2 regions of the Enterococcus montenegrensis genome follow, and region 1 is predicted to be linked to the other one. Evidence: riboswitches for the same ligand, from Rfam matches in the RefSeq annotation. Region 1 holds a riboswitch; the other holds the start of a gene.

Evidence for each region. A riboswitch is a leader RNA that binds a small molecule or an ion and turns the genes downstream of it on or off. The one in region 1 is predicted to bind tetrahydrofolate.
Region 2: another riboswitch for tetrahydrofolate. It lies ahead of P3T75_RS10380 (folate family ECF transporter S component); the one in region 1 lies ahead of P3T75_RS13160 (folate family ECF transporter S component).

The regions. Positions count from the first base shown of each region.
Region 1 is NZ_CP120467.1:2,743,440-2,754,459, forward strand. It holds gene P3T75_RS13140 (DHH family phosphoesterase) at 1-84, shown strand, start outside; gene P3T75_RS13145 (GNAT family N-acetyltransferase) at 293-673, opposite strand; gene P3T75_RS13150 (sulfite exporter TauE/SafE family protein) at 709-1,491, opposite strand; gene P3T75_RS13155 (bifunctional folylpolyglutamate synthase/dihydrofolate synthase) at 1,772-3,094, opposite strand; gene P3T75_RS13160 (folate family ECF transporter S component) at 3,138-3,659, opposite strand; THF riboswitch at 3,707-3,803, opposite strand; gene P3T75_RS13165 (HutD family protein) at 3,794-4,390, opposite strand; gene P3T75_RS13170 (YitT family protein) at 4,412-5,287, opposite strand; gene hutH (histidine ammonia-lyase) at 5,368-6,951, opposite strand; gene P3T75_RS13180 (APC family permease) at 7,009-8,376, opposite strand; gene P3T75_RS13185 (formate--tetrahydrofolate ligase) at 8,498-10,165, opposite strand; gene P3T75_RS13190 (cyclodeaminase/cyclohydrolase family protein) at 10,203-10,829, opposite strand; gene ftcD (glutamate formimidoyltransferase) at 10,840-11,020, opposite strand, start outside.
Region 2 is NZ_CP120467.1:2,154,306-2,165,325, forward strand. It holds gene P3T75_RS10365 (ABC transporter ATP-binding protein) at 1-1,197, shown strand, start outside; gene P3T75_RS10370 (ABC transporter ATP-binding protein) at 1,187-2,944, shown strand; gene P3T75_RS10375 (glycoside hydrolase family 3 protein) at 2,999-4,171, opposite strand; gene P3T75_RS10380 (folate family ECF transporter S component) at 4,454-4,981, opposite strand; THF riboswitch at 5,021-5,122, opposite strand; gene P3T75_RS10385 (hypothetical protein) at 5,571-6,194, opposite strand; gene rsmA (16S rRNA (adenine(1518)-N(6)/adenine(1519)-N(6))-dimethyltransferase RsmA) at 6,536-7,423, opposite strand; gene rnmV (ribonuclease M5) at 7,407-8,000, opposite strand; gene P3T75_RS10400 (TatD family hydrolase) at 7,997-8,767, opposite strand; gene P3T75_RS10405 (hypothetical protein) at 9,006-9,128, opposite strand; gene P3T75_RS10410 (hypothetical protein) at 9,315-9,917, shown strand; partial or broken gene P3T75_RS10415 (metallophosphoesterase) at 10,111-10,962, shown strand.

The DNA.
Region 1 (11,020 bases):
GCCTTTGCCGAAATTCAATATTTTATTTCCGATAGTGAAAATCCTGCCGCTCCATTGAACTTATTTTTGGATGTAAAACGTTAATTTAATCCGTCAAAAAAGACGCCCTTTCAAACTATAGCGCTCGAAAAAGTTAGACTTTTTGCGGTCGCTATCAGAAAGGAGCGTCTTTTTTTAGACGTTGTAGTGCTTTTAAGGTTAGGTTAGGTTAGCTTTACTAACTAAATTTTTTTCGCAAATTATCGGGAAATATTTTTGTTACAGCTATTTTTTGCACTTATAAATTAAAACGCTAAAGTTCTACTGCAAAAATAGTGCCTACTTCCGCGTATCCTTGCTTTTCATAATAGGAATTGACATCACTCATGACATAGACTGCCACTTGTGGATAATCCCGCTTGATCTGCTGCATCAAAGCGCGCCCATAGCTTTTCCCGCGATAATTTTTGTCCACCAGTAAATCATAAATATAAATGCCAAACCCATCATCATTACGACAGCGACAATACCCGCATAACTCTTCTTCATATAATACGTAGGTGATGGAATGTGCCAGTGCTTTTTGATACTGTTCTTTTTTAGTATCATAATATTCTGCCCATTCGACACCTTCTTGTTCAATTAGTGCAAAGAGGGCTTTTTCATCTGCTTGTGTGTATTTTTTTATTATCATTAAATGCTCCTTTAAACGTATTATCCTGCCATTTTTTATTCCACCACAATCTGCCAGCCGTTATATAAATTGATTAAGAGTACCACTACAATCAAGCTTTGAAAAACGAGAGTGACTTTTTTGGCAGAAAGGATATTACTTAATTGACTCCCTAAAACTCCCCCTAAAATAGCAGCAGGAATCACATAAAAAAGCATACTCAAATCAAAGCGCCCAAAACCAGTGGCAAAAGCAATCGTGACAAGTTTTGCCAATTGGGAAAAGAAGATTGTCGTAATCGAGTATAGGGTTGCTTGTTTGATTGGCATGGAAAATAGCAGCATCAGTAACGACACATTGATTGGGCCGCCGCCAATTCCTAATAAACTAGCCAAAAAACCCAGCACTAAACCAGCTATGACATACCATTTTCCTTCTTTTAAACGGTAATGTTTCCAGTCAAAACAAGAGTACAATAAAGCAAAAATCAGCGTGACAAGCGTCAGCGCAATTTGAATTAATTTAACCGAAGACTCCTCTGCAAAAAGTGCGAGTAACAACTCAAAAGCCAAGTTGCCTAAAATCCCCCCCACGATGGAACCTGCTGCCACATAACCCGCTAGATGAAAATTTATCTCACTTCCTTTTTTCACCTGCCGCCAAGTAGAAACAAAGCTCATAACAAAAATTGCCACTGTCGCATAAAAAGAAATTGTTGCCACCGAATGAGCCCCAATTAAATCTAAAATTGGTTTGATCAAAACGCCGCCGCCCATACCAGAAACCGCACCTATCGTATTGGCTAAAACAATCACCACAAAATAAATAATCCCAATCAGCATAAAAAAATCCTTTCTTTAAACCTAGCTCGTGCGTCAAACAAAATGTGTGAAACTACACGTTTAATACATAATATAATTTTAAAAACGCCTCACTAAAATTGTACAAAAGAATGAGAAAAATGACTATGTAAATGCTAAAGCCAACTAGAGATATTTTTTATTGCACTGTAAACTTGTAAAACTTTCTTATTGCTTTGCGTTCCTTTTTATCCAAAAAAAAGCTTTAAGACAAAATTTACGTTTGCTTTTGTCTTAAAGCTTTCCTAAATATATCGTGTTAAGAATAAACAGCTTGTTCTACCTGTTTATTCTTAAAAAAATCTCTTACTTGTGCCACAAAATAAAGAGAACCTGTAATAAACAAAGTATCTGCTGGAGTCATTTTTGTTATTATTTCTTGTATTGCGCGTTGCCAATCTGGATAATAAGTTATCTGCTTATCTCCGTGGTTAAAACTACTACCCATCTTTAATGCATTGGGATACGCAAAGGTCGTCAATGCCAGCTCTGCCTGTGAGATAGATTGAATCTCATTTAGCATCTCCTTAATATTTTTTGTTGTAAGTGCCGAAAACAAAATGTATTTTTTTCCGTACTGGAACTCTTCGTTAACCGTTTTGACAAATTGCTTTACAGCGTGGGGATTATGGGCCCCATCAATAATAATATTCGGCGTTGTACTAATTCGTTCCATCCGCCCCGGCCATAGCGCGTGATCTAGCCCTTTTATAATCGTTTTTTTATTTACAAATCTTCCTTGTTGCTGACAATATAACAAGAATAGTTGAATTGCAACAGCGGCATTTTCCACCTGATATTTTCCTAATAACGGAACTCTCAAGTTAGTAAAATAGTAATCTTCATTTTGAAAATGAAAGTTTTCGCCTTGTAAGTTATCACTTGAAACATACTGAACTTGATAAGACTTTCCTTGTCTAAATAAATCAGCTTTTTGTCTAAGAGAAGTTTGGTAGATTACTTGCAGGGGACCAGAAGCAATATTTCCCGTTACAATGGGGACACCTCGTTTTATAATACCCGCTTTTTGCTTGGCAATCGCTTCTTCTGTCTCCCCTAAAATATCAGTATGATCTAAGCCGATTGTAGTAATAGCCGTCAAAATTGGCGTAAAAACATTTGTACTATCCATTAAACCCCCAATGCCCACTTCAAAAATTGCGACATCCACACGCTCTTTGAAGTAATCAAAAGCCATCGCCGTCAAAATTTCAAATTCTGTTATTCCCTGGTAAGAAGGACAGCCATCCATCTGTTCTATATACGGTCGGAATTTATTGGCTAACTTAACAAAATCATCCGCTGATATTGCTTGTCCATTAATTGAAATTCTTTCGTAAAAGCTTTCAATATACGGTGACGTGAAAGTCCCGACTTTAATGTCTTGTGTTTCTAATAGACAGCGTAAATACGTAACCGTAGAACCTTTCCCATTTGTTCCAGCAATGTGAATTCCTATGACATTTTTTTCAGGATTGCCACTTAAATTCAGCAATTCCTTAATTCGTATCAGTCCTGGGCGTGAACCAAATTTTTTACGAGAATGAATCCATTCTATCGCTTCTTCTCCAGTTTCAAACATTAAAAATCATCTCCACATCTGATAAACAACCTTAAAATTGCGCTTATACCATACTTTTTGCGAAACGTTTAAAAGGAAGTGCATTTCCAAAAAATACAATTAATCCCGTTTGGACAGGTAGCATAATAACCGCTTTAAGCAAACGTATCCCCCAAAGTTTAGCATCCGTTAAAGGTATACCATACATCATAGATAACCAAATCGGTGTTAAGCACAAGCTAATTAATAATGTATTGCACAACACACATAAAAAAGCATTTTTAACTGTAATGGGCTTTTTATAAAAAAAGGAACCATATATTAAACCCGCAATAAAAGAATTCAAGGTAAAACCAATAAAAAAAGGGGCCTTTCCTAGTATCGTATTACCAATAATATCTGCAATTGAAGCACCTACAGCTGTCCAAAAAGGACCAAATAAACTTGCCATGACAACTTCAGGAATAAAATCAAAGGTAATTTTTAACAGTTGTGTTTCAAAACCGAGTATTTGCGACAATACTACCATTAGACCAATTAATAACCCCATTATTGCAATAAAATGTGCATCTATTTTCTTCTTTATCATTTTCCGTGCATCTCCTTAAATAGAGCTGCTACATAATTTATTCATGCAGCGAATGCGAAGATAGAATCGTGAATACGCTTCTTCGTCCAAAAGGCAACATCCCATCCTTTTGACACTTAACGCTCTATCTCCTACTCTGTTTTTTTCTTTTTTATCTGCGTCAAAATAGCCGTCTTTTCTACCATTAAAGACCTTTTTTGCGCTATTATTTGTATCTGCTCAAACTGTTCTTGCCTGATAAGAAGTGTTTCACCTTTTTGTAATAAAATTTCTTGCTTTTTACTCCGAGCAATCAGTCTCACCTTAATATCTTGGAGAGCAGATAAAATATTTTCTCCCTCGATAATCAAATCCTGCGCTGCACCATTTTGCAATAGCGTTACCCAAACATGATTATTCTTCTTAAAAATCACATTAAAATCTTGGCATTTACCTAGACTCTTCATCGCGACATCTCCGTCAAAGCGATAAGGTACAAAAGGTGCAAGTTCTATAACGTTATTTTTTTGCTGCAACGAAATAGGTTTGTCTAAAGACAGAATAATTCGCTCATACCCGGTAAAATTTGAAAAATTAGATGGTGAGTCCGTAACAGTCGCTGTTGAAATACGATAATCAAAATCTCGTTGTGCCAAGCTACTTGCTGCCGGCGCAATTAAAATTTCGGTAGTAACGCCCCCTGCCCATTTCGTCGTAAAATAATCTTTTTTTAACTTCTTTTCTAACACTTTGAAACTACCTCCAACAGCTTACACAATGTCCAATTCTTCAAACTGACTAAGAATTTTAATATCTTGGGCTACACTGACAAATGCCCGGTTATCTACTTCTTTCATAATCTGATCCAAAATTTCCATTTCATAAGTCGTAATAACTAAAATCAAAATTGTTTGTGTTTCTTGATTATAGGCGCCTAATGCATGAGGGATGATGGTAATCCCACGGCTGAGTTTCTTTTGCAAGGCTGGAATTACTTCATTTGGTTTTTGCGTGATAATTGTCACTTGGACTTTTTTATGCTTCACATAAACTAAATCTGTCACTTTCCCGCTTACAAAAATTGATAGTACACTATAAAAAGCATACGGCCAGCCAAATAAGTAGCCAGCAATTAAGACGATAATGCCATTTATAATAATAGAAATAACACCAATGCTGCGACCGGTTATTTGCCGAATGGTAATAATAAGTGCATCCATACCACCCGTTGAAAGCCCATATTTTAAAGCCAACCCTAATGAAAAACCATTAATAGCGCCACCAAATATTGCACAAATAATAGGATCTGTTGTCAATGTCGTGCTTGGAACAATGTGAATAGCAAAGGAAGCCACCGTTACACAAATAATCGTATACAACACAAATTTTCGATTGATTTTAAACCAAGCAAGAATAAACATGGGGACATTCAATAAATAGTAGATAATAGAAATAGGCAAAGCAATGTGACGGCTCGAAAATATAGTTGCTAGAATTTGAGCAATCCCAGTTAGCCCGCCTGCATAAATATTCCCTGGCTGCCAAAAAATATTTAGCGCCAAGGAATATAAGAAGGCATAAATAAGGATAACTGTTAATTTTGTCACCATTTCTTGCCAGACTTCTTTTCTTTTGAAATGTGTCATGACTTACTTAACATCCTTTTTTATGAGGTGAACGATCTTATCACTGATGCAATATTGCAAATCAATTTAGAAAAACTGATTTAATTAAACTGCAAATCTAATACAACATTTTTTTCAACTTCTTTTAAGAAATCTCCAGCCTCTAAAACGGTTGTTGCTTTATTCAATTCATCATACATTTCAATATCTTTATCATGTTCGATAAAAGATACATTACGTCTAAAAGCATCATAGGCTACTTGGGTTCCTTTACCCAATCCATGCTGATAACCTTTAATATCCAACGCTTGGCAAGCTGCCATAATCTCAGTCGCTACCACACGACGTGAGTTTTTCACTATTTCTAATGCTGTTCGTGCAGCTGTTGTCCCCATGCTGACAAAGTCTTCTTGATTTTCACAAGATGGAATTGAGTCTACACTTGCCGGATGCGCCAATATTTTATTTTCAGAAACTAATGAAGCACATGCATATTGTGTAATCATAAAGCCAGAATTTAAACCTGGATATTTTACTAGAAAAGATGGTAATTTACTTAACTGTCGATTGACTAGCCGCTCAACCCGTCTTTCTGAAACATTTCCAATTTCAGCTGCTGCAATTCCTAAGAAATCAAATGGTTGTGCTAGTGGCTCCCCATGGAAATTCCCACCTGAAATTACTTCACCACTACGCGTAATAATTGGATTGTCGGTCACAGAATTAATTTCAATTTCTACTTTTTCTTTCACATAGGCAATCGAGTCTTTACTAGCACCGTGAATTTGTGGCATGCAACGCAAAGTATATGGATCTTGCACATGATCTGGCGTTGCCTCTGTGATATATTGACTATCTTCAATCAAACGGCGAATATTACGGGCCGTCGCTAGTTGTCCGCTTTGAGGACGAATTGTATGCAAATCTTCTTCAAATGGACTAGAAATCCCATCATGAACCTCTAAAGAAAGTGCGCCGGCAATATCTGAGAGTTTCAATAATTCAATAGCATCATAAGTTGCTAAAGCACCGACTGCATTCAACACGGTCGTACCGTTAATAAACGCTAGGCCTTCTTTAGCACTTAGTTGAATAATTTGTAAACCTGCTTTTTCCATTGCTTCTTTACCAGGGTATAAAACTCCTTCGTAGTATGCTTTTCCCAGACCTAATAATGGTAAAACCATATGAGCCAATGGTGCCAAATCGCCAGAAGCTCCCAATGAACCTTTTTCTGGGATATGCGGATGTACTCCGGCATTTAACATAGCCAGCAGACTTTCAACTGTACTTAAACGAATGCCAGAATAACCTTTGATTAAGGAGTTAACCCGAATTAACATGATGGCGCGTACAATATCTTCAGAAAATGGTTCACCATAACCAGAAGAGTGAGTCCGAATCAAATTTTCTTGTAGCTGCACTGTATCTTCTTTAGAGATGCTGACATTACATAATGACCCAAAGCCTGTATTGACCCCATAGACAACCCGTCTTTCTTCTACTATTTTGTCAACGATTTTACGGGATGCAATAACCGCTTCTTTGGCACTTTCTGCGATTTCACAACGCACGTGGTGACGGGCTACTGCTACAACATCTTCTAAGGTTAAACTAGCTCCATCCAAAATAATTACAGCTGATCTATCAAAATCTTGTTTTTGATCTTTAACTAAGGTTTTCATAATTTTCCCTCACTTTTTAATCTCTCTCATTCGCAATACAGCTTATAAGAGACAAACTTAATTCGCTTGTTTCATTTTATTTTTGTTCAAAATGACATATAAAATACTTGCCACAATTACACCGATAACACCGGCAACCAAGTTGATTGGATTTGCAGCTGCTACCATCCAAATACTAACAATAATCGAAATAATTGGTATGACTGGGCCAAATGGTAACTTGAAGGCTGGGACATTTTCCATATCTTTTTTTCTTAACCAAATAACTGCCAATGCAGTGGGAATGTATTGGAAGAATCGAAAAACAACTGATAATTCTGCTAGCTGTTCAAAAGATCCACTCAATAAAAAGGCAATTGTTAACAATCCAGAAAAGATAATGGCAATAATCGGCGCATTCTTTTTATTTTTTTTCGCAATAACTTTTGGTAAAAGACCTTCATCTGCAATGGAAGCACCATAACGAGGTATCATCAACGAATCCCCCATATTTAACCCTGCTATGGAAATTAAAGCTCCAATAGAGATGATCCACTTACCCGCAGGACCAATCATTTTAACAAAGGCATCTTGAACGGGTGCATTACTTTGTAAAATACCTGTTCCAAGCATGGCAATGGTGCCAGCGATAATCATGAAATAAAGTAGTGACACGATACTAATGGAACCAATAATAGCTTTGGGTACATTCTTTTTAGCATTTCGCATTTCACCAGCAACGACTGGTAAGGCTTCAAACCCGATAAAAGCATAAAAGACTGTAAGTGATGTTGAAGCCATCGCTTTTGATAACGTTAAGTCTGGGTTTAGTTGTAAAAATGGTGTAAAGTTGCCCCCATTAATACCGCTTTTAATAAAGAAAATTGCAATCAGTGTAAAGGCAATAATCGGAATCAATTTTGCGATGGTAATTACAATTGTAAAAATTTTTGAAGTTTTAATACCCATGCTGTTAATAACGGATAAGAAAATAACCAAACAAATACTAATTAGTGTATTTTTCCCCTCTAAAGCAGGAAAAGTTTGAATCAATAACTTAGCAAAACCCGCTGCCATGGCAGCCCAAGCGATAATTGTAACAAACCAACCTAAAACTCCTACGTTAAACCCGATAAAATCACCAAAGGCGGTTTTTGAATACTGAAAAGCGCCGCCGTTTTTATTAAAATAACCAGCAACTTCGGCAAAGCAAACCGCTAACATCAAAACTAAAACAGCATCTAACAGCATGGCCACTAAAGAAGCCGGGCCTAAATCTTGATAGATCGTTCGGGGTAATAGGAAAATTCCTGAACCAATAACAGCATTAATGCCGTATAAGGTTGCGCCTCCCAAACTAAATTTGGCGTTCTCGTTTTCTGCCAGTTCTGCCGAATCAATGTCTTTGACATCTGATACCTCTGGGATTTCCACATCTTTTTGCATAATATTCACCTCTTATTTTGTATTTTTTAAAAGCGCTTTCAATATTTTGGAAATTGAACTACTTTCTAAAAGATAATTTGATATAGGGAGATTTTTTATCTCCCTATATCTTTTTAATCCATTAAAATAGACCAGTAATATTTCCTTTTTCATCAACATCAATTCGTTCAGCCGCAGGAGATTTTGGTAACCCTGGCATTGTCATAACCGCACCCGTAAGCGCGACGATGAAACCCGCGCCGGCAGATACTTTTAAATTTCGGATTGTTACTGTAAAGTCTGTTGGCGCTCCCAACAACGTTGCATCATCAGAAAATGAGTACTGTGTCTTTGCCATACAAATGGGATAATTCCCAAAACCAAGACGTTCTAACTCTTTTAGTTCTTTTTTTGCGCTTGGTGTTAAGTCTACCTTCTTACCACCATAAACTTTCTGAACAATTTTATTTAATTTTTCTTCAATTGAATCGTCTAAATCATAAACATAGCCAAAGTTGTTGGGTTCTTCGGCCAAAGCAACAACTTTTTCAGCCAACTCCTTACCACCAGCACTCCCTTTGCCCCATACATCAGATAAAACGACTGCAACACCTAATTTTTCACATGCTTCTTCAACCGCCGCGACTTCTTCTAATGTATCTGTTGGAAATTTATTAATTGCTACAACTGTTGGCATGCCATAAACTTCTGTAATATTTTCTAAATGCTTAGCCAAATTCGGGATACCTGCAATAACCGCCGCGACATTTTCTGTTCCCAATTCACTTTTTTTAACGCCGCCGTGCATTTTCAAAGCACGAATTGTGGCTACCAATACGACTGCATCTGGCTTTAAGTTGGCCAAGCGACATTTAATGTCAATGAATTTTTCTGCTCCAAGATCAGCTCCAAAACCCGCTTCTGTTACAGCGTAATCAGCATATTTTAGTGCTAATTTTGTCGCCAATACGCTATTACACCCATGAGCGATATTGGCAAAGGGGCCGCCATGGATGAAAGCTGGTGCGTGTTCCAAAGTTTGAACAATATTCGGTTGAATCGCATCTTTTAATAATGCGGTCAATGCGCCCTCTGCTTTTAAATCCCCGGCTGTAATCGGCTCACCTTCAAAATTATAAGCAACAATAATATTGCGTAGTTTATTTTTCAAATCAGTTATATCATTGGCTAAGCATAAAATTGCCATAATTTCAGAAGCCACTGTAATATCATAACCATCTTCCCGTGGAACACCGTTGACACGTCCTTGCAGACCATTAACGATGTGCCGTAATTGCCTGTCATTCATATCGACAACTCGTTTCCACGTAATCTTACGAGAATCAATCTGCAAGACATTGCCTTGATGAATATGATTATCTAATAACGCCGCTAATAAATTATTTGCCGCACCAATAGCATGAAAATCTCCTGTAAAATGTAAGTTAATATCCTCCATTGGGACAACTTGTGCATAGCCACCACCAGCTGCACCACCTTTTACGCCAAAAACTGGCCCTAATGAAGGCTCACGTAGCGCAATGACAGCTTTTTTCCCAATTGCTGTGAGGGCATCTACTAAGCCAACTGACGTCGTAGTTTTACCTTCTCCAGCCGGTGTTGGTGTAATAGCCGTGACCAAAATCAATTTCCCGTTATCTTTACCGTCTAAATCTTTAATATTATTAATTTTGGCTTTATATTTGCCATACAAAGATAAATCTTCTTTGTTAATTCCAATAGATTCTGCAATCTCTTCGATTGGTTTCATTGTGACTGAATTTGCAATCTCGATATCTGATAAGACCATGTAGCAAACTTCCTTTCTTCAAACAAAATTTAAACCGTTAAATGATTTCAATAATTTTTTGATAAATGTCATCAGCGATTTTATTTCCTTGTTTTACTAGTTTTTCCCCATTTTTTCGGTATTTTAAGACAAAAGCATCATCTTCAATGCTTGAAAGATTAATCAAAACATTTAACCAAGCCCCTTGGAGTGCTGCTTTCAAATTTAGTGCAGCAACGCCTAGATCACTTGCAGCATTGCTATTGGATTTACCAATAGCTCCTTGTGTAAGTTCTAAGGCTGTAACAATTTTTTCCATCAGATTAAACGGTGTAACTGCGGCTCCTTGCAAAGCTTTTTGGAGTGCTCTGCGGCGCTCTTTTTTTTCTTCTTCACTACTTTTTGGCATTTCAAAAACGGCTGAAACTTGATTGAAGGCCGCAGTATCTTCATCAATAGAGACGAGTAATTCCGCTTGCAAATCAGCTGCTTTTTGTTGTAAATTTTTCATTTCAGTTTCAAAATCAGCATATTTCTTCTTACCAATCGTCAGTTCTGCCACCATTTTTGTTAGTGCAATTCCTTGGGCAGCCGCTAAAGCAGAAGCAGAGCCACCTCCGGGAGCTGGTGCATCAGAACCAAGGACGTTAACAAATTCTTTTAACTGCATATCAACGAGTTTCATAATAATCCTCCTAATTCAACAAATGGTTCTCTAAAACTTGTTTGTCATAATCAAATTCTTCAATTTGCAAATAGTACTCCGCACAGTCGATCAACGCTTTTGCTGGTGTCAAACCAATAACTTCACTTCCGATAATCGAAACGCCGTAACGTTTGGCCTCAAACCGAATCGTTTCAAAAGCACGGTATAAC
Region 2 (11,020 bases), 590 kb from region 1:
AAACTAGACGTCTTAAATGAACTTGTGAACCAAAATCTAAGTGGCGTGCGGGTTATTCGCGCTTTTTCGCGGCGTAATACTGAAATCACGCGTTTTTCAAACCGTACAGATGAGCTTTCCAGTGTTTATGTACGGGTAACAAATATTTCAGCTCTTCTGACACCGGCGACCACCTTGATTATGAATATTGGAATTTTAGCTCTCTTTTATTTAGGCGGCTTTAAAGTAAACACTGGCCACTTGGCACCAGGACAAATTTTAGCCTTAGTAAATTACATGAATCAGATGCTCTTGGCTTTAATTGTCGTTTCAAATTTGGTTATCATTTTTACACGTGCAGCCGCTTCTGCTAACCGCGTAAACGAAGTATTGGAAACCAAACCCAGTATCACTACATTTGGTGATACTAAAGCAGGTAATCCCCCAATTGCAGAAGATTCTTCTTTAAGCAGTAAAAAAGGCGCGATTGCTTTTCAACAAGTTGCTTTTCGCTTTGCGCCTGAATTTGGACTGGTTCTAGAAAATATTGATTTTAAAGTAGCTGCTGGAACAACGCTTGGTATTATCGGTCCCACTGGTAGTGGCAAGTCAACTTTATCTCAGCTTATTCTGCGTTTTTATGACGTCACAGCCGGCAGTGTTACCATTGACGGGCGCGATGTGCGCAAGTGGTCTTTAACAAAATTGCGCAGTGAAATTGCTATGGTCCCCCAAACAGCAGTTTTATTCAGCGGGACGATCAAAGAAAATCTACAATGGGGCAAAAAAGACGCCACCGACCAAGAGTGCTGGGCCGCACTTGAATTAGCACAAGCCAAAGAATTCGTAGCCGCATTACCTAAAGGCTTACAAACTCCAATTTTTGAAGGGGGTAAGAACTTTTCAGGCGGACAAAAGCAACGATTGACGATTGCGCGAGCTGTGATTGCAAAACCACGTATTTTAATCTTAGATGATTCTCTTAGCGCGCTGGATTACAAAACTGATTTAAATTTACGACAGGCGCTCCAAAATAAATTAGACGGTACTTTGATTATCATTTCTCAACGGGTACGCTCCATTCAAGATGCCCAGCAAATTTTAGTTTTAGATGCTGGCAAACAAGTCGGCCTAGGCAGACATGAAGAGTTATTAGTGAATTGCCCAGAATATCAAGCCATTGTTGCTTCACAAGCGGAGGTGTCCCATGAAGCCTAAAAAAATTGACTGGTCTGTTTTAAAACGCTATCTTCCATACTTATCAGCCTTCAAAAAAGAAATGAGCGGGGCAATTATTTTAGGTATTGCCTCAGGGGGCACCAGTGTCTATATTACTTATCAAATCGGTCAAGCAGTTGATCAAATGTTAGGGAAAAACGAAGTGAATTTTAGTGCTTTGTATCATATCCTTTTACTCTTTGCCAGCGTTGTTTTCATTACCGTCATTAGCCAACTTTTCATTCAACGTCTGTCTAACAAAATTGCTTATTTTTCCGCCGGACAATTACGTAAAGATGCTTTTACGCATTTAAACAAACTTCCGTTGAGTTATTACGATCAAACACCCCATGGAAATATCGTGAGTCGTTTCACTAATGATATGGACAATATTGCGATTGCCGCGGCGGCTGTTTTCAATCAGCTTTTCTCAGGCGTTGCCATTGTGTTAATTGCGCTAGTTGTAATGTTACGTTTAAGCATTGTTTTGACAATTGTTGTTTTAGTCGCCACACCTATTATATTTTTCGTTAGTTGGCTGGTTGCGACATACTCGCAAGCTAATTTTGCCCGCCAGCAAGAAATCGTGGGGGAAATTTCCGGTTTTGTCACAGAAATGGTAGGAAATCAAAAAATCGTTAAAGCCTTCCAGCAAGAAGACGTCAATCAACAAAAATTTGAAGCCATTAACCAAGAATTAAATGTACGGGGCCAAAAAGCACAATTTTCGTCTTCTTTAACAAACCCCATGTCACGTTTTGTCGATCATTTAGCCTATTTGGCGGTCGGTTTTGTAGGCGGTCTATTAGTTTTAAATGGTAGTCAGTTGGTGACAATTGGTGTCATTTCCAGCTTTACAATTTACGCGAGTCAATTTACCAAACCATTTATTGAACTTTCTGGAATTACAACTCAAATTCAAACGGCCATTGCCGGTTTAAACCGGACTTTTGAAATTTTAGATCAAAAAATTGAAACACCTGACGCTCCTGACGCAATTATTTTAAAAAACGTCAAAGGTGCTGTTCGTTTTTCTCAAGTGGATTTTAGCTATACGAAAGATCAACCGCTAATTCACGATTTCAACTTTGAGGCCGCTCCTGGTGAAACGGTCGCCATCGTAGGAAAAACCGGTGCTGGTAAATCCACACTGGTTAACTTATTAATGCGCTTTTATGAAGTGGATCACGGAAAAATAACGTTAGATGGTTATGATATTCGTCATTTGACTCGGGATAGTTTACGACAAAGTTTCGGTATGGTATTACAAGATACGTGGCTTTTTGATGCAAGCTTACGGGAAAACCTCACTTATGGTAATCCCAAGGCAGAAGATGAATTGATTTATGAAGCATTAAAGAAAACTTATATGTATGATTATGTCGCGCGTCTGCCACAAAAGCTCGATACGGTTATTGGAACAAGTGGTGTAAAAATTTCCGATGGTCAACGCCAATTGTTAACCATTGCCCGGACCATGATTTCCAAACCGCATCTTTTAATCTTGGATGAGGCAACAAGTTCTGTCGATACTTTAACGGAACGAAAAATTCAGGCAGCTTTTTTAGCCATGATGAAAGGAAAAACCAGTTTCGTAATTGCTCACCGCCTTGCTACTATCCAAGCTGCTGATAAAATTCTTGTAATGGATCACGGTCAAATTGTTGAACAAGGTACTCATGAAAGTTTACTAAAAAATAATGGCTATTACGCTGAACTTTATCACGCACAATTTGAACAATCCTAAAATAATAAAAACTGGCACAGCTACATTTTTTTGAGGGTAGCTGTGCCAATTTTTTCATGAGATTAGTCCTAAATTTTTCTTCCAGGTTAATACCCGCATAACGGCAGTATCCAACGCCTCTTCGGAATATTCCCCACTTTTAACAGCAGTTAATATTCTTGGAATTTGTACTTGATAGCTAGAGGACATGATTAAATCATTGCCTGCTTTTAGAGCAGCAAGTCCAGCATCTGCTTGGGAAATAAAATCTGCTAGCCCGGCCATATCCATATCATCAGTCATAATCACACCGTCAAAACGTAATTCATTTCGTAAAACATCATGAACTGCCTTTGAAATTGAAGCGGGCTTGGTTTTATCAATCCCATCAATAATATTATGAGAAACTAGCACGCTATCTGCTCCAGCTTTAATTCCAGCTTTAAAGGGCTTAAAATCAGTCTCACGCAATTCTTTTAAGCTTCTTGTATCACGGACAATTTCCACATGGGAATCACGATTATTCCCATAACCGGGAAAATGTTTTAACGTTGAACCACTTTTTTCTCCCTTAAGCGCCTTTACCACTGTCTCGACATACTCACTTGTTCCCTGTGCATCTAGCCCAATCGTCCGATCATAAATAAAAGCATTCGGATCTGTCGCCACGTCAGCAATAGGAAATAGTCCTGCATTAATGCCAAAGTCGTGCAAAACTTTTGCCTTATTAATTGTATCTGACTTAATCGCTGCAAAACCACCTGCGGCATAAAGTGCTTGGGGTGAGGCGAAAGGTTCAGCGACTAAATTAGCATTCTGACTTACCCGCGTGACAGTACCTCCTTCTTCATCTGACCCAATTAACAATGGTATTTTGCTAGCAGCTTGATAACTTGCAATTTTTTGTGTCAGACTTGTTTGGCTTTCATTTTCCATATCGCGGCCAAAAAGAACATAGCCACCTAAATGATAGGTTGTTATATCTTCTACCTGATTGACTTCTGGCACGCGAACGAAAAATAATTGCCCTACTTTTTCTTCCAAAGTCATGTTTGCCACTACTTCTTTTATCGGATCTTTTTTCTCACTACTTGAAGTTGTTGCAACACTTTCATCCACAGCTGTAGAACTAACGGAAGTTTTCTCATTTGTTTGATAATTTGTAAAACCAAAGAATAAATTCAAAATAAAAAAACCACCTAATACTAAAATAATTGCAACTAAAAGAATGATCAAAAATCGTTTCATAATTTCCTCCAAAGGATACGTATAATGTCATCTTTCATTTTAACATGTTAGCGAAAAATTTTTGGTGAAATATGCACAAAATCTTCGTTTCATCTTCTTTTTTATCCTTAGCAGTAAATCTTGGTAGCAATAAAGAAAGTATATTTGTAACATGACATGTTGCATTGATAATGCTTAAACGATTTTGCTTTAGTAGCATTTATAACCATCAAAAAAAAAACTGTAAAACTAGAAAATTTACTAGTCTTACAGTCTGCGCCCTGGGATGAAGGACGTTAGTGATTAATTTGAGTGTAGTTTTTTTGCCAAACGTTGATAAGGTAATGCTCGGCCTACGATATAGATAATCATCGTTTCTAAAGGAATCATGATCACCGCTTTAATCAAGCGGGTTGTCCATAATCCCGGATTAGTTAAATCAATGCCGTACATCAAAGATAACCACAGTGGTGTTAAGCAAAAACTAAAGACCACGGTGTTAACTAAGACACACAGAAAAGAATTTTTTAACGTAATTTCTTTTTTGTAAAAGAAAAAACCATAAATAAGTCCACCTAAAAAGGCATTAAACGTAAAGCCAATAAAAAATGGTGCTTTAGCCAATAAAGTATTTCCGATAACATCGGCGACTACTGCCCCAATTCCAGTCCAAAATGGACCAAATAAAGTCGCCATCACTACTTCTGGTACAAAGCTAAAAGTGATTTTTAATAATTGGGTTTCAAACCCGAAAACTTGCGATAAAACAACCATCAAAGCAATTAACATTGCCATGACCGCAATCTTATAGGCATCTAGTTTTCTTTTCATAACTCAGCATCTCCTTAATAGAGCTGCCGCATAAAATAATGCAGCGAATGCGAAAATAAAACCGCGAATTGCATGCAATCCTTCGTCCCAAGGGCAACATCCCATCCCTCAGACACTTAACGCTTTATTTCCTACTCTGTCATATTTGAGGTTTAAAAACCTCGCCTAAAATATAGCACGAATAAATTGCTACAACAAGCTAACGAGCTTCTGTGCTTAAAATTTTATAACGAACGTTAGGAATCTAACCGCTTGCAGTATTTAAAAGCTGAATAAACTGCCCTCAGCTCGTAAAAAATAAATAATAAATTTCCGGAAATTGTTCCTCAAATTTTTGGAAATTTTGTTTTATTTCTTGACGTGCTAGTTTATGAAGCTAGATATTTAAAAACTGAGAGCCCTGGGGCAACTCTTTAGCAATAAGACAGAATCTTGATAAATTGTTCCTCAAATTTCTCAAGATTTAGGCTTATTGTCGCTAAGAGTTAGTGCATGAAGTTAGATATTAAAAGCTGAATAAACTGCCCTCAGCTTATAAAAAAATAAAAAAATCCTGCCGTAAGTTTACGGCAGGAAAATTTTTTAGCTATTATCGGGCAGTTTTCACATTGCCAACAACTTCTTTTTGTAATTTCAGAGCTTTGGTAAAGACTGGAATGTCAAAGTGTTTACTTAAAGTCCCCGCAACAAAGTACGCAATATTGTAATCCACCAAACTGTGAATTACGCCACCAAATCCTAATAAGACAAAGTAGAAGTAAAAAACACCCCCATCATAGGTTCCTGGTGTACCCAAATTAATCATGTTAAAAGCTAAAACGACCACCACTTCTGCTGCCGCATGAATTAAACCTAAAACGACATTATACATTTGAAAACGGACATTGGCTAAAGTAAACCGGCCATTTTGCAACACGATTTGAGGATTTTTTTGCAGATATAATGCCCCAATTGTAGCAAAAATTACATGAGTTAAGGCCCGTAATGCAATTACAACAGGTAACCCAGAAACTAAAAACCCAAAAGTTGTTCCCAACGCAACTGCAATCGCTACAGCTGGCGAAAAGAACATCGCAATAAATAATGGCACATGGCTAGCTAATGTAAAAGATGCTGGTCCAATCACAATTTTAGGCATTACCATTGGAATCATGATCCCAAGGCCAATTAGTAAAGCAGCAATCGTTAAATGACGCACAGAATTATTTCTCATTTTTTCCTCCTCAAAAAACTCTAACATTTATTTTTTCGTACCTAACCAACGTGTCAAGACACTTGGGTCTTTTTCATTTTAGTGGTATTTATTTTAAGTGTCAAGACATATATTTTGTTTTTACGAAAAGAGTCTGAAAAATTTCACTTATTTTTTAAATGCAGTTAAATTCAGGTGATAGTTATGTACACCTTTATTAAAATTCTCCTCAAAAAAAGACCACTGCTCTATTCTATTACCTTTATTTTTTTCGCTAAACAAAACAAAATCAGAGGCTACGACAATTTTTCTGTCATAACCTCTGATTAAGATACATTTATTCTAATTTCAAACTGTGTTTTTTATTTACTGATTGTCATCATAGCATTGTTTAAAGCTGCAAATTCAGCTAACGATAATGTTTCCCCACGGCGTTTTGGATCAATGGCTGCACTCTCTAAGCTTTTTGTCAACCAAGCTTTGGTGGCATCATCTTTTCCATAAGCGTGCAGTAAGTTATTCCATAATGTCTTACGGCGCAATTGAAAAGCAGCCTTCGTTAATTTGAAAAATTCTTTTTCGCTAATAACCTCTACTGCTGGTTGACTGCGACGTGTTAATTTTAAAATTGCGGAATCAACATTTGGTTGTGGTACAAAGACGGTTTTGGGAACGATGAAGGCTAATTTGGCTTCCATAAAGTATTGCACCGCAATCGATAAAGAACCATAGGCTTTTGTGCCCGGCTCAGCTGAGATACGATCTGCCACTTCTTTTTGCATCATCACGACCATTTCAGCTACAGGTAAATCACTTTCCAAAAAGTGCATCATAATTGGCGTCGTAATGTAATAAGGTAAATTTGCGACAACTTTTAGCGGCAGCGAATTATCCGTAAAGTTTTCTGCTGTCAATTTCAGCAAGTCCGCTTTTAAAACATCTTGGTGAATGACGTTAACATTTTTATAGGTATGCAAGGTATCTGCTAAAACCGGAATGAGTCGCTCATCAATTTCAAAAGCTAAAACTTCTTTGGCAGACTTGGCTAATTGCTCTGTCAAAGCCCCAATCCCAGGTCCTACTTCAATGACGTTTGTTCGATCGTCAATTTCAGCAGTGGCAACAATTTTCCTTAAAATATTTGGTTCCGTTAAAAAATTTTGGCCTAAACTTTTTTTGAAGGTAAAGCCGTGTTTTTGTAAAATTTCTTTGGTCTTCGATGGCGTTGCAATATCACGTGTGTCTTTCAAGGTCGTCCTCCAGCTCTTTTTTAATTTCTAGCATCGCTGTGTCTAATTCTGCGGCGGTAATACGAAACATTGCCAGCCGTTTGGTTAATTGTTTACTGTTTGTATAGCCAATTCGCAATTTATCACCGAGTTTTTCCCGTAATAATTTGGCAGAAGCTCCCGCTATTAAACCATAGTCTATTAAACTTTGTCTACTGATTAATGGAATTTCTTCACTTGTAGTTACAGGCGTCACAACTTTTTTTAACGCCTCCAAAATTGCGGCATCACTCGCATGTTCTACTCCTAAAGAACCATGACTGCGATTAGGTGTCGCTTCTTTGCGTGGTAAAAAAGCATGCTTGGCAGCTGGCACGACTTCCATAATCGTTTTGCGAATTTTCTCACCGGAAAAATCTGGGTCCGTGAAAATAATGACTCCGCGTGTTTCTTGGGCATGTTCAATCTGGGTTAAAATGTCCTCATTGATGGCCGAGCCAATCGTTTCAATGGTGTCTGCTTTGACAACTTCTTGCAGGCGTCTTGTATCGTCTTTTCCTTCAACGACAATAATCTCTTCAATGACTGGCTTTTTCATCGATTAATTCCAAAGAGGCGATGTGCATTAGCCCGAGTAAGTGCTGCGACTTCTTCAAAGGGCATTTCTCGCAGTTCTGCAATTTTTTCTACGACATAACGGGTATAGCCCGGTTCATTGCGTTTACCCCGATAAGGTACCGGTGCTAAATAAGGCGCATCCGTTTCGACCAAAAGACGATCAAGGGGTACAACCGTTGCCGCTTCTTGCACATCAAGCGCCTTTTTGAACGTCACGACACCACTGAAGGAAACATGCATTCCCAGATCCAAAAAGCGTTTTGCCCACTCGCCACTACCGCTGAAACTATGCATAATCCCGCCGATGTCTGCTATTTTTTCATCTTTTAAAATACGATACGTGTCTTCAATAGCGTCCCGGGTATGAATGCTGATTGGTAAATGCATTTCTCTGGCGATGGCAATTTGGCGGCGAAAGATTCTTTCTTGCACTTCTTTTGAATCTTCCATCCAATAATAATCCAATCCAATTTCCCCTAAAGCTACCACTTTAGGTAAGGTTAGCTGTATTTGCAATTTTTCTTCAATTTCTTTTGTATAGCTACCTGCCTCAGTTGGATGCCAGCCAATAATGCTATATATGTCAGTATATTCTTGACTTAAAGCTAAGCTTTTGTCGATTGTTGGCGTATCAAATCCCACGACTGCCATTTCAGTGACGCCAAGTTCTTTGGCTCGTTGAATCGTTTCTGGGATATCTTCATTAAATTGTTCGGCATTTAAGTGTGTATGAGAATCAAAAATCACCAAGTTCACATCCTTCATTAATATCATTTCGTAAATTACGCTAAACAAACACAAGTGGTGACAGTCTACTGTAAAAATTTACCACTTGTTGTCATTTCATTAGTAACTTTAGCACAAAAGCGCTTGTGTCTAAAGTAAAGGCCCCGCAAAAAAATGACTTTTGTAAAAATTTAGTTTACTCGGCTGAAAAGAAAAAAATCTCCCACACCACAAAAGATTAAGTAAATGCCCACAATTCTTAAAATAGGGATAAAATGACTGGCCAATCTTCTGTTTTTAGCAATTCCATCTTTTTAGTAGGAGCGGTTGTAACATTGTCTCCTGCAATAAATCCGTCTTTGGTCCGATTTATAATTCTCATTACTCTTTATAATTAAAGTAGCTTTTTTATTAGAAATTAAGCTTACCAAAAATGATTTCCCCGCTTCACAAGTTACCAAACAAAGGTATCACAAAAATCATTTCATCGATTTTTTATCACTTACAACCTTGCTTTGAGAACTCTCTTACACCAACGTTTGATCGTTTATAAAAAAGGAGTTAAAACATGGAAAATTTCAACCATAAGTATCCGCAGTTGGCACAATATCTGCGCCAAAAGTATAAAAAAAATACCAAAGATCAAGTTTTGACTTGGAGCCATTTTGCTATTTTAGCTTTATTTGGTCTCTTATTAAAATTTAGTTTTACTGGACAACTGCTGTTAATTTTTAGCTTTATCGCCATTGCAGCACTTGTTAAAGGCCCCCTGATGCTTTTATATAGTTCAATTTATCTCTTTTTAACAAGTTTATTTCCGCCACTAGGAATTCTCTTATCGACTGTTTTATTCGTCTTATCCTTCCTAGAATTAAAACGCAATTGGCAGTTGAACCTCACCGCTTTTTTCTTTTACGGACTGCCGTTACTTACGACGCTCTTAGTAACGTTTGATTTTGGCAATCCCTTTTGGTTAAAAAATAGTTTGTTACTAATCGGGATAATTACGCTTCATTTCTTATTGCAAAACTTCTATCGTCAAGATTTCACAAGTTGGTCCCTAATGTGGTTTCTCATTGCCGCACCTTATGAAATGTTGTTATTTATCATTCCAAAAAAGAACAGCCGTTTGCGTCACAATCCTTCAAAAAAACTTCGGAAATTAAAGTGAGGTTGTGCTTTTTTAGATTTCAAATCATTTCAAGCGTCTCCTGTCAACGTTTCGGAGACGTTTATTTTATTTGTAACAAAAACGAAATAATTTTCATCTAAATTTAGCAAAATCTTATCTGATGTTCGATTGCTTTTTCTCAAACTATCTTATATTCTATACTAGTTAGCAGAATTTTAAAGGGGGCCGTTTTGTGCAGTTAATTCTAGGTATCATCGCTATTTTACTAGTATTTTCAATTTATGCATTTTTCATTGAACCTAGCAGGCTCAAACAACGGCATTACCTCATTCGCAAAAATAAACAACGGGTATTGGATATTTCAGATGCTTATGACATGTTCGCCCATGAAGGCGATGTAACAATTGCTCATATTAGCGATCTTCACTTTTCTCGCTGGTTCAAGCCACGCAAAATGAATAAAATTATTCGTTCTGTCATGGAGATGCAACCAGATATCATTGTTTTTACAGGAGACTTAATTGATGATTATAAGCATTGGCCAAAAAAACAAACCGATCGCTTAATTGAAAAATTAAAACGTCTAAAAGCTCCGATGGGAAAAATTGCAGTATTAGGCAATCATGATTACAAGCACGGTGGCCAATACTTTGTCAAAGAAGTATTAAAAGAAGCTGGTTTTACTACCTTAGTTAATGAAGAAGTTTTTGGTTCTGATGCGAAGATTTCCATGAATATCGTCGGAATTGATGATTTAAGTGGTGGGAAACCCAACTATAATTTTGAATCAACATTAGCTGAATGGCATATTTTATTAGCCCACCAGCCTGATCAAATCGATGCTATTAATAATTTGGAACAATACGATTTGGTTTTATCTGGTCACAGTCATGGTGGTCAAATCCGACTACCGTATTTATACATCAAAACAGAAGGCGCAAAGCACTATACTGACAGCCTGTACTTACCAACGAAAAATACAATTTTATCTGTGAACACCGGTATTGGCACCACAATGATCCCTGCTCGTGTTGGTGTACCACCAGAAATTGTTTATTATCATCTTTCCAATAAACGCCAAATCTTTGAAAATTTTGATGACAATTTTAATTTTGAAAAACAAATTACGGTCGAAAAAAATG